Puniceicoccus vermicola: one gene and its partner. Each later gene encodes a partner of the first gene's protein in a complex. Links are inferred from orthologs where the notes say so. Each region holds a gene or a part of one and is shown on either strand. Other genes may lie near its edges.

Region 1 (4,676 bases):
AGGAATTGGACGCCTTTGATTGGGTGCTGGGAGCCAATCTTCTTTGCCGCCTTCATCATCCGCGGCAATTTCTGCAACAACTACCGAGACTCGTGACGCCCGGCGGTTACTTGGTTCTCAATTCACCCTTTACTTGGATGGAGGAACATACCGAACCCGCAGAGTGGATCGGAGGGCAGGTGGATGGTCCTGATTCAGCGGAGGAGCTGAAGGCGATTCTGGATCCGCATTTCGAGCTCGTTGATGAGTGCTCGATGCCGTTTCTTATCCGGGAGACCGAACGAAAGTATCAACTCACTGTAGCCCATTCGGGCAAGTGGCGTCGACGGTAGTAAAGCCCCTTCAAGGCTTGGCCTGATCAATACATTTGTGGGCTGTGATGATCGACGAACTCGCATTCGCCGACAGCGAATGATTTCTGACTCGTCGTCAATCTGGCAATACAGGTCGTTTTCAACTCTTTGTCTTCCCCCGAGAGAAGATGGAGAAGCGAGCTGATCCCGGGATTGTGGCCAACGAGGGCAATGCGCTGGGCCTGGTCATCGAATTGTTGTAAGACTGCGAGCAGGGTCTCTGGAGTCGCCTCGTAGATTGCATCCTGTAGGAGGTAGCGCTCCCACGGCAGATTCCATTCTTCCCGAAAAAACTGCGAGGTTTGGTAGGCGCGGATGGCGGGGCTGGAGATGAGAAGATCTGGGGCATCCCAGCGGGGACCGAATCGCTTGGCCATTTTGGGGGCGTCGCGGAGACCTCTGTCGTCCAATGGACGATCAAAGTCATTGAGATGAGGGTGTTCCCACCCGGATTTTGCGTGGCGAATCAGTATAAGCTCTCTCACAGTTCGATGATTCAATCAGGGTTTTGAATGGAGTTCAAAAGGATACCTGATCAAGAGGTGCGTTCGAATCTCCCTTCTTCAACTCTGAACACTTCCCAGTCTCCCGGATGTCGGTCAGGATCAAACTCGGTGCCCGTCGAAAATACCTGGCAGTCCGAAGGCAGGGTTTCCCAAAAGGCTTTGCGCCGCCGGGCGTCCAACTCGCCGAGAATGTCGTCGGCCAAAAGAACGGGAGTTTCTGAGAGGTGGGAAGCCAGATCGCGAAAAAGGGCCAGTTTCAGGGCAATTGCCAGATTGCGTTGTTGCCCATCCGAGGCGTAGTCGCGAGCGGTCCCGGTCTCCGTGGAAAAAATCCAATCATCTCGATGTGGACCTGTTTGTGTTGAGCCGAGGAGTCGATCTCGCTCAAGACCCTCGTTCCAGATGTTTCGTAGCTCCTTTGCGGAACCTTTCTGGAAAGAGCTCCTCAGGCGGAGTCCAGGGTCATCCTTCCCTCCGGATATTTTCTGGAATATGGAGGTGAACAGGGGCGATAGGGATTCGGTTCCCCGTTGGCGGTGGTGGCTGAGTGAGGCTGCCGCTTCGGAGAGAGGATAATCGTGGGCACGAATCTGTTGGTCGGAGGCACCTTTCTTCAGGAGTCGATTGCGCGAAGCGAGTCCGCGGGTGAACTCCCTCAATGCCTCGTAGTAGCTCTTTTGAGAGGAAGCGAAATGGAGGTCCATCATTCGCCTGCGAATGCTGGGGGAGCCACGGATGATCTGAACATCGTCCGTGGCGAGGACAATAGCAGGGAAGCGCGAGAGAAAGTCGCCAAGAGTCGGGCATCTCTCTCCATTGAGTTCCACTTCGCGTCCTCCGGCTCTTTTCAGTTGGAGGAGGACGGTTTCCTGATCAGGGGCGCCGGACTCCAGTTCGAAATAGATACGAGCCATCGATTGCTCGCGACGGATTAAATGGCGGAGGTCGGAGGTGCGGAAGGAGCGCACGGCGTGGAGAAGCCCGAGTGCTTCCAAGAGGTTCGATTTTCCCTGTCCGTTTAAACCGACAAAAAAGATCCGATCTCCCTCGAATCGCAATCGGGCGCTTTCGATATTGCGAAAGTTCTCCAGATTGCAGGAAAGAATCTTCATTCGCCCGGTACGCGCAGCTCTTGGCCGACACGGAGGTCGTTGGGGCTCCGGAGGAGGTTGCGGTTGGCTTGGAAAATTTCTTCCCAGCGGGCGCTGCTACCAAAGACTTTGCGGGCGATCGAGGAAAGGGTGTCCCCGGGCTGGACCACATAGACGGCGGGCTGTTCTGCTGCGCCGCCTGAACGATTGGATGAGGATGAGCCGGGGTTTGCGGTGGCGGAAAGGGTTCCCAAGCGCCGCCGGAGTTCCTGATTCTCACGTTCCAATCGGCTGATCCGGTTTTTGAGGCGATCGCTTTCTTCGCGCTGTCGCTCTACGACCTCCAGCAAATCCGTTTGCTCGACTCCGCTTTGGAACGGTCGACCGGGTAGGGTGCGGGCAAATTCCTTTTTCGCCGTATCGATGAGGCTCTCGACTTCGGGTGCTTGCTTCGCGTCGGGGCGAAGCTCCAGGAACTTCATGAAATGATAGATCGCCAGAATCGGCTGGTTCATATCATTCAGGTAAATCAAGCCCGCTTCAAGGTGTGACTCCGGGGAGTCGGTGCGGTTGTCGATGACCCGCAGAAAGGCGAGGAGCGCTTGCTCATCTTCGCCTTGGCGGAGGAACTTCTTCCCGCGGACGTATTCGGGTTCGTCAGTCTCTTCAAAGACTGCTCGGCCGCCAGGGCTGCAGGAAATCAACAAAAAAGCTGCGAGCGCACTGAAAAACAGTGCGCTCAGCAGCTTTGAAAAAGTTGAAGGCGCGAAACGGGATTCTTGCCGACCAGTCAACCCATTGCGCAAGATATGCGGAATCAAGGGGCCCACTGGGATCCCGTTTCTGAAAATTAACGCTTCGAGAACTGGAACTTCTTGCGGGCGCCGGGCTGACCGGTCTTCTTCCGCTCCTTCTCGCGAGGGTCGCGACGAAGGTGACCTTCCTTCTTAAGAGGGGCGCGGAGTTCTGCGTCATACTTCTGCAGAGCCCGAGCGATTCCGAGAGAAACAGCTCCAGCCTGACCGGTGATTCCACCACCATTGACTCGTGCGATCACGTCGAAGGAGTCTTGCTTTTCAGCGGTGATGAGTGGAGCCGCTACGGCACGTTGTGCCTGCTCGGTTGGGAAAAATTCAGCGCAGGTCTTGCCGTTGACGGTGATTTCACCGCTGCCGGGCTTGATGCGGACGCGTGCGGAAGCGCGCTTGCGACGGCCTGTGGCCGAGAAAATAGTCGTTGTCTCACTCATAGGTCGGAGAAATTATCTTAGAAAGGAAAAGAAGTCGGCTCTTGGGCACCGTGGGGATGTTCTTCACCCGCGTAGACCTTAAGCTTCTTGATCATCTCACGAGCCAGCTTGTTCTTGGGGAGCATTCCCTTCACAGCATTCTCGATGATGAACTCGGGGCGCTTGGCGCGGAAGTCGGCCACGTTGCGGTAGTGCTCGTTCCCCATGTAGCCGGTGTAGAACATGTATTGTTTCTGTTCTTCCTTCTTACCGGTGAGCTTCACCTTGTCCGCATTGATGACGACGACGTAATCTCCCGTATCAATGTGCGGGGTGTAGGAAGGCTTGTGGCGGCCGCGAAGAACGTTGGCGATACGGACAGCGAGGCGACCGAGAGTTTCTTCGGAGGCGTCGACCAGGTACCAGCTACGTTCGATTTCGGCAGGTTTGGCTAAAGTGGTTTTCATTGTGGAAAAACGGAGGAAGAAAACGGCCGCAGGCCGGAATGTCAATGGATTTTCGCAAAAGTCGTGCTTTTGCCAGATTTCGTGACCGGGTCGCGGGGCGACTCGATCAGTGTTTGAGGAAAAGAAAGGCCGCGCCTTCCGGCGCGGCCTTCCCGTAAAAAAGTCTAGATCGACTTAGAATCCCAATCCCCAGGAGACGAAGAAGAGAGGATCGTCAGTAGCGAGATCCGATTCGTCAGCCTGTGAGTAGGAGAAGGTGAAGTCACCCAGGTCGGTGCTCTTCGTGAGGTCGATTTGACCGTGGAAGTAGTCACTGTCGCTAGCCGCGTCGAAGAAGTAGTAACCCAAGGTCAGGGAAACAGACACGGTTTCGGTGATGTCGTATCCGCCAGAAACGTAGAAGTAGAGGTCGTTTTCGGCGAAGGCACCGTCGTCGATTTCACTGTAGAAAGTGTAAGCAACACCAGCACCGAACATGTCGTAGGAGAGGCCTAGGTAGAGTTCAGCGAAGTTCGCGTCTTCCCCGTCCTTTTCAGGGTAGAGGTAGCCGACAACACCGACATCGTAACCGACTTCTTCGTATTCACCAGCGTATCCGCCGTATACGTCGAGTTCAGTTCCGCCAGCGAAGTTCACGTTGGAAGTCCAGGTTCCGACATAAACGCCGCTTTCGTGAGCGTAGTCCAGTCCACCTTGGACGGCTGCGCCATCACCGGTCTGAGTTACACCACGGAAAAGATAGTTACTGGTTACTCCGATGTTGCCTTCGATTGGGAAGGATTCTTCTTCTTCCTGAGCGATCGCGGTCGAGAACGATGCGGTCGCGAAGACAACTGCGGCGGGCAGGATCTTGCTGAGTTTGTTCATATCAGTTGGTTTGTATTAGTTGTTTTGTTTCGAAATCCGGAACGGTTGCCCGGTTCGAGTCGGGATTAGTGCACTTTTGATGCCAAATGTCGAGTGAGAATGTAACAATGGTGTTATTGCCCACAAATTTTCACATTAACGCCTTCCGAAAAGAGCCGTTGCGG
Region 2 (4,850 bases), on another replicon or contig:
AGGCAAAAAACGCCCAACCCTGAAGCGGAAAAAGCGGGAAGACCGGAAACAGGATGCCGCCTGAGCCGGCCAGAAAGAAAAAGAAGGTCGATTACGAGGCGCTGAACGCGCCTCTGATGCAGATCCCCGGAATGAAGGTGGACGCCGTGCGCGCTCTCCTCAACGCCGGAGTGCGTGAGATCTACGAACTCAGCGGTCGCGCCCCGGAGGTCCTATTCGAAGAGTCCCGCGCGAAAGACCCGGAAATCAATCCAGTCCTTCTCCCCTACTTCCGTATGGCCGTCTACTACGCCGAGACCGACCGTCCCGACAAGTCGTTGATGAGCCCCTACGCCTGGGAAAGCTGATAGGCGACGGAGAGACACAGCAAAAGTACCACAGGCTGCCAGCCTGTGCCGCAAATCGAGAGCTGGAAGCTCTCGCTACTTTGGGCAGCCAACGCTCTCGCATGACTTGAGTTGGGCGATCCCCAAAAGCAGATTTCCCGTACCTGCTCAGCTTTCGCTGCGCGGCTTCACCTTTCCGAACTCAATAGAGGAAACGAAACTAATTTTTCCCTGAAAAGACAGCGACGGAACTGAGAGGCAACGCATAGGCGCAACAAAAGTACCACAGGCTGCCAGCCTGTGCCGCAAATCGAGAGCTGGAAGCTCTTGCTACTTTGGGCAGCCAGCGCTCTCGCATGAATTCAGTCGGGCGACCCCAAAAAGCAGATTTCCCGCACCCGCTCAGCTTTCGCTGCGCGGCCTCACCTTTCGCAACCGCAGGAGGACCGCCGAGAGCCAAACGGGGATGGCGCAGTTAAAAACGGCTACCCCACCGGAGCCACCGCTTCACCGATTTGCTCATCAGCCGAAACTCATTAAACTGTCATCCATGGACTCGGAAATTCCTTATTCACTACCGGACACCGTTCCGGGGATGACGCTTCCCAACGTGGTCCTGTTTCCACAGGCCACGATCCCGCTGTTCATCTTCGAGCCTCGCTACCGCAAAATGCTGGCCCAAGTGCTCGAGGGAGACAGCCTCATGATTCTGGCGACCCAAGATCAGGAACGGGCCCGCCACGAAGACACCTTTGAGCCCTACCATCCGTCTGCCACTCTCGGCTTGGTGCAATCCAGTCAGAAGAACCCCGATGGCACCTCCTCTATCCTCGTGCAGGGATTGATGCGGGTGACCGCCGAGACGACCTACCAAGAAGATCCATTTCGCATTTTCTCCATTCAGCCTGTTCACAGCGAACCCGGTGCCAGCCCCCTCGAACTCGAGAAGCACGCCAACCACCTCAACGCGCTCGTTCAACGCCGTTCTGAGCTCGGAAGCAAAATTTCGAAGGAAATCCTCCGGTTTTTCGAGAAAATCGATGATCCTGAAATCCTGGCCGATGTAGTTTCCCACTCCCTAATCCCCCAAACGGACAAGAAACTGCAGTTGCTACAAACCTTGGTCGTCCAGAAGCGCTACGAAATTCTCTTCGAATACCTCCGGAACGAAATTCGCGAACTCGAACTCATTTCCAAGTTGAAAGGAAACTTGGGCGAGGATCGCATCGGATGGAACTGAGCGAGCATTCTCCCATAAAATCCGATTTTGTGAAAAGAAGTTGGGGAAAATCGGTTGACAGGTCCCCCAAAAAGCTCATTCTCCTCTCTTTTTCGTCATGAAAGTCGTCTCTTCCATCAAGTCGCTCAAACACCGTCACCCTGACTGCCAAGTCGTGCGCCGTCGTGGCCGGATCTACGTCATCTGCAAGACCAATCCGCGCTTCAAAGCCCGCCAAGGCTGATTCGGAACCCAAACATTTTCCCGAGATGAAAAAAGATATCCATCCCGACTACACTCCGACATGCTTCGTCGACGTGTCCACCGGAAACCGCTTCATGACCCACTCGACCGTCAAAGCTGACCGCCGCGAAGATATCGACGGCGTCGAGTACAAGATGATCATTTGCGACATCACTTCCGATTCCCACCCGGTCTTCACCGGTGAGAAACGCTTCGTCGACACCGCCGGACGCGTTGAGAAGTTCCAAAACAAGTTCCGCCGCGGACGCCGCTAAGCGAACGAAGTTTCCATTCAATTTCCGAAAAGGCACCCTCTCGAGGGTGCCTTTTTTTTGAAGTAGCTGGGTTGCTTCAGCGCCCACCTCAAAAACGGCGAAGCGATTGACGAATCGCAATGTTTTCTCCAGCCGATGCCGCCTTGGCCGTATCCGCGCAAGGCTGAAGCCATGGCCAAATGGCCAATTTAAGGATTTTAGCGGGGAAATTTTGACATTGGCGACTTTTGAAGAGGAACCCCTGAAACTAGTGTCATTCAAGCCATGCCCCACGTAGCTGGGTTGCTTCAGCGCCCAGCCAGTGCGTCAGCCCTCTCCGATTGTTTGGCTTCGCAGAACCGACCCCCATCCATCGTCCGAGTGACAGCAAAGGGCGCTTAAGCGACCCTTCGACTTCACCTCAGAACCCAAAGGACACCGAAGCCCCCCAATAAAGGTAATCCGTATAGCCACTGTCCTCGCGACCCGAATAACGGGCTCCGAGCGAAGCAGAAGACACCTCGTTAAACTCATAGACCAAATCAACGTAGACTTGGAAGTAGCCGTAGGAATTCTCCGGTTTTCCGGGAGCCTGATCGCTATTGGCATCATTAGCCTGGGCCAACCCGCCCTTGAATCCCGTCTGCAACGAACTCTTCTCCGCAAGGCGAAACTGCTCTCCTACCGAGAGCTCCACCAAAATCTGCTCGAGGGCAAAATTGTAATAGACGAAAGCAGCGGGCCGCAGCGGAAGATCCGCAATGATTCCAAGGAAAGGCTCTTCCTCTTCGCTGGGAACGGATCCATCATCGGGGAACCAATAATAAGTAAGCCCACCCGACAGAGCAAAAATCGGCGTCAGGGGCAGACTATAACCCGCGTAAAAATTAACTTCGTCAGAAGGCTCACCACTGATGTCCTGACTCGCCCAAACGCCCCCATATAGGTCCCCTGGCCCCAAAGGATGTCCAGCTTCCAAACTCGGCTGAAACGACTCTTTGCCCAGCTCCTCTCCCCGAAAAATGTAACGCGATTCAAAGGAGAGAACCGTCGAGAGAGAAAGATCCTCCAAAAAATAGTTCTGGGCGGACAGCGAAGAAACCACACCCCAGCATCCCGCAGTCAGGAGAAATATTCTGCTCGTAGAAGTCGCAATCATCAGCAAAGAAGCTGGCCTCGGAGAAGGGCGAGAGTCAATGCAACAGTCGAAAGCGCAGGCAGGTCGAACAGGAGACTCGAATAGACCGGGCAAGGCTGAAGGCCCAGGCCCCAACTGTAGGTGGGTCGCTTCAGCGCCCACCGGGGCCCGCCGAAACGAAATCCGATGCTTCGACGCAGTGCAATAAATAGCGCGCCCAAACATAGCAACTCAGAGCTATCGAAGGAACCTCAAGACCCCCATGTAGAATTCCACTCAATCGGACTGTTACCGAGTGGGAGTGACGATGAGAAACTTCATCTCCGAATGCTGCATCCAGAATCAAGGATTCGTCCCAGAGCATCCGTGGGCAAGGCTGAAGGCCATGCCCTACCGGGAACCCGCCAAAACAAAACGCAAGGCTCCTTCATACCCAACGGACCGAAATGAACTCCGCGCTCCGACTCACCGTCTACCGGCAACCGTCCACCGTCCTCCGATCACCGTCGACTGAACACCGACCACCGTCCACCGACTACCGATCACCGTCCACCGCGGCACCGTCGGCCGCTTCGCGGGACTGGATACGGATGGCGCTGAGACCAGCCTTGCGGGACCAGTCCATGACTTGGGTCAGCGTCTTGACCGGAGTATCTTCATGGACGGCGAGGAGGACTTTGCGATCGGGATTGGCTTCCCCGGCCACTGACAGGGCCTTCTGGAGGCCGTCGGCGCTAATGGACTGCTCGTTGAGGAAGAGGTCTCCGTTCTCGTCGACGATGAGGCGGAGGTCTCCCCGCGACTCGGAGCTGCCTGCGGTTTCGATGGAGGGAAGCTCGAGGTTGAGCACTTTCGGCTCCCGAAACTGCATGGTCATCAGAAAGAAAAAGATGAGGACCATGAGGACGTCCACGAGAGGGACGATGTTGATCTCGGCCCTGCGCTTGCGGGTCCGGGAACGAAGCGTCATGACTCCGAGGCCCGCCGTGAACGCGCGACCAAATGTTCGACCACTACTTCCAAGCGAGCCGCATGGTTATCGACCTTCCGATTGAAATAGGCAGAGGCCACCAGAGCGGGAATGGCAATCGCCAGCCCAAGAATCGTGGTCGTTAGAGCCAGCGAAATCCCGGCCACAAACTCCTCCGGATCCGGGATACCCGGCTGATCGGCAAAGGTGGCAAAGACACTGACCAATCCGGTCACCGTCCCCAACAGGCCGACCAACGGCGCCCCACTGACGACAAAATCGAGAATGAACAGGCCGCGCTCGAGGCGGTTGACCTGCAATCGAGCAAAGGCCTGAAAGGTCTCGGGATCCGGGGAGACGCGCGCGAAGAAACGGACCAACTCGGCGGCCGTGGAGTGGTCGTTCTCCCGAAGTTCCGGCAACTTTCCGTCAAACAGGGCCTGACGTTGATAGCCGGGGACGACCGCCGATTTCCGGAGGGCGATCAGTCGTTCGACAATGATCACTCCCCCCAGAAAAGAAAAGGCCGCGAGCGGATAAAGGAACCAGCCCGCATCTTGCAAAAAGGTCAGCATTGAATCGTTCTTTCAGTGAAGGATCGCGTTCGAAGACAAACCCTAACGCAAGCGAATCACTTATACGTAATGAAGACTTCCAGCGACCTGGTCGACCTGCTCAGAGGATTCGAGCAGCTCGGCGA

Evidence for each region. Proteins that work in one complex are often made in the same cells at the same time.
Region 2: rplM (region 1) and H5P30_RS19855 share a complex: the UniProt entries of both Escherichia coli proteins name them as parts of the 50S ribosomal subunit. The link is inferred for Puniceicoccus vermicola from one-to-one orthologs.

Annotation. Positions count from the first base shown.
Region 1 is NZ_JACHVA010000005.1:31,354-36,029, forward strand. What follows is about bases 1,932-4,676. They hold rplM (50S ribosomal protein L13), read right to left. Parts: upstream 3,646-4,676; coding sequence 3,217-3,645; downstream 1,932-3,216. Other genes in these bases: recF (DNA replication/repair protein RecF), read right to left, coding at 1,932-1,971; H5P30_RS00300 (Cell division protein CpoB), read right to left, coding at 1,968-2,654; rpsI (30S ribosomal protein S9), read right to left, coding at 2,801-3,199; H5P30_RS00315 (TorF family putative porin), read right to left, coding at 3,820-4,512; H5P30_RS00320 (glycosyltransferase family 4 protein), read right to left, coding at 4,648-4,676. Also shown: H5P30_RS00285 (putative 4-mercaptohistidine N1-methyltransferase), read left to right, coding at 1-332; H5P30_RS00290 (histidine phosphatase family protein), read right to left, coding at 359-838; more of recF, read right to left, coding at 889-1,931. UniProt on the Escherichia coli protein: This protein is one of the early assembly proteins of the 50S ribosomal subunit, although it is not seen to bind rRNA by itself. It is important during the early stages of 50S assembly.
Region 2 is NZ_JACHVA010000138.1:67,695-72,544, forward strand. What follows is about bases 520-3,438. They hold H5P30_RS19855 (type B 50S ribosomal protein L31), read left to right. Parts: upstream 520-1,814; coding sequence 1,815-2,063; downstream 2,064-3,438. Other genes in these bases: H5P30_RS19845 (LON peptidase substrate-binding domain-containing protein), read left to right, coding at 877-1,566; ykgO (type B 50S ribosomal protein L36), read left to right, coding at 1,664-1,789; H5P30_RS19860 (TorF family putative porin), read right to left, coding at 2,464-3,201. Outside these bases: ATP-dependent Clp protease ATP-binding subunit ClpX, read left to right, coding at 1-64; H5P30_RS19840 (hypothetical protein), read left to right, coding at 54-347; H5P30_RS19865 (hypothetical protein), read left to right, coding at 3,488-3,694; H5P30_RS19870 (ExbD/TolR family protein), read right to left, coding at 3,716-4,150; H5P30_RS19875 (MotA/TolQ/ExbB proton channel family protein), read right to left, coding at 4,147-4,725; leuD (3-isopropylmalate dehydratase small subunit), read right to left, coding at 4,786-4,850.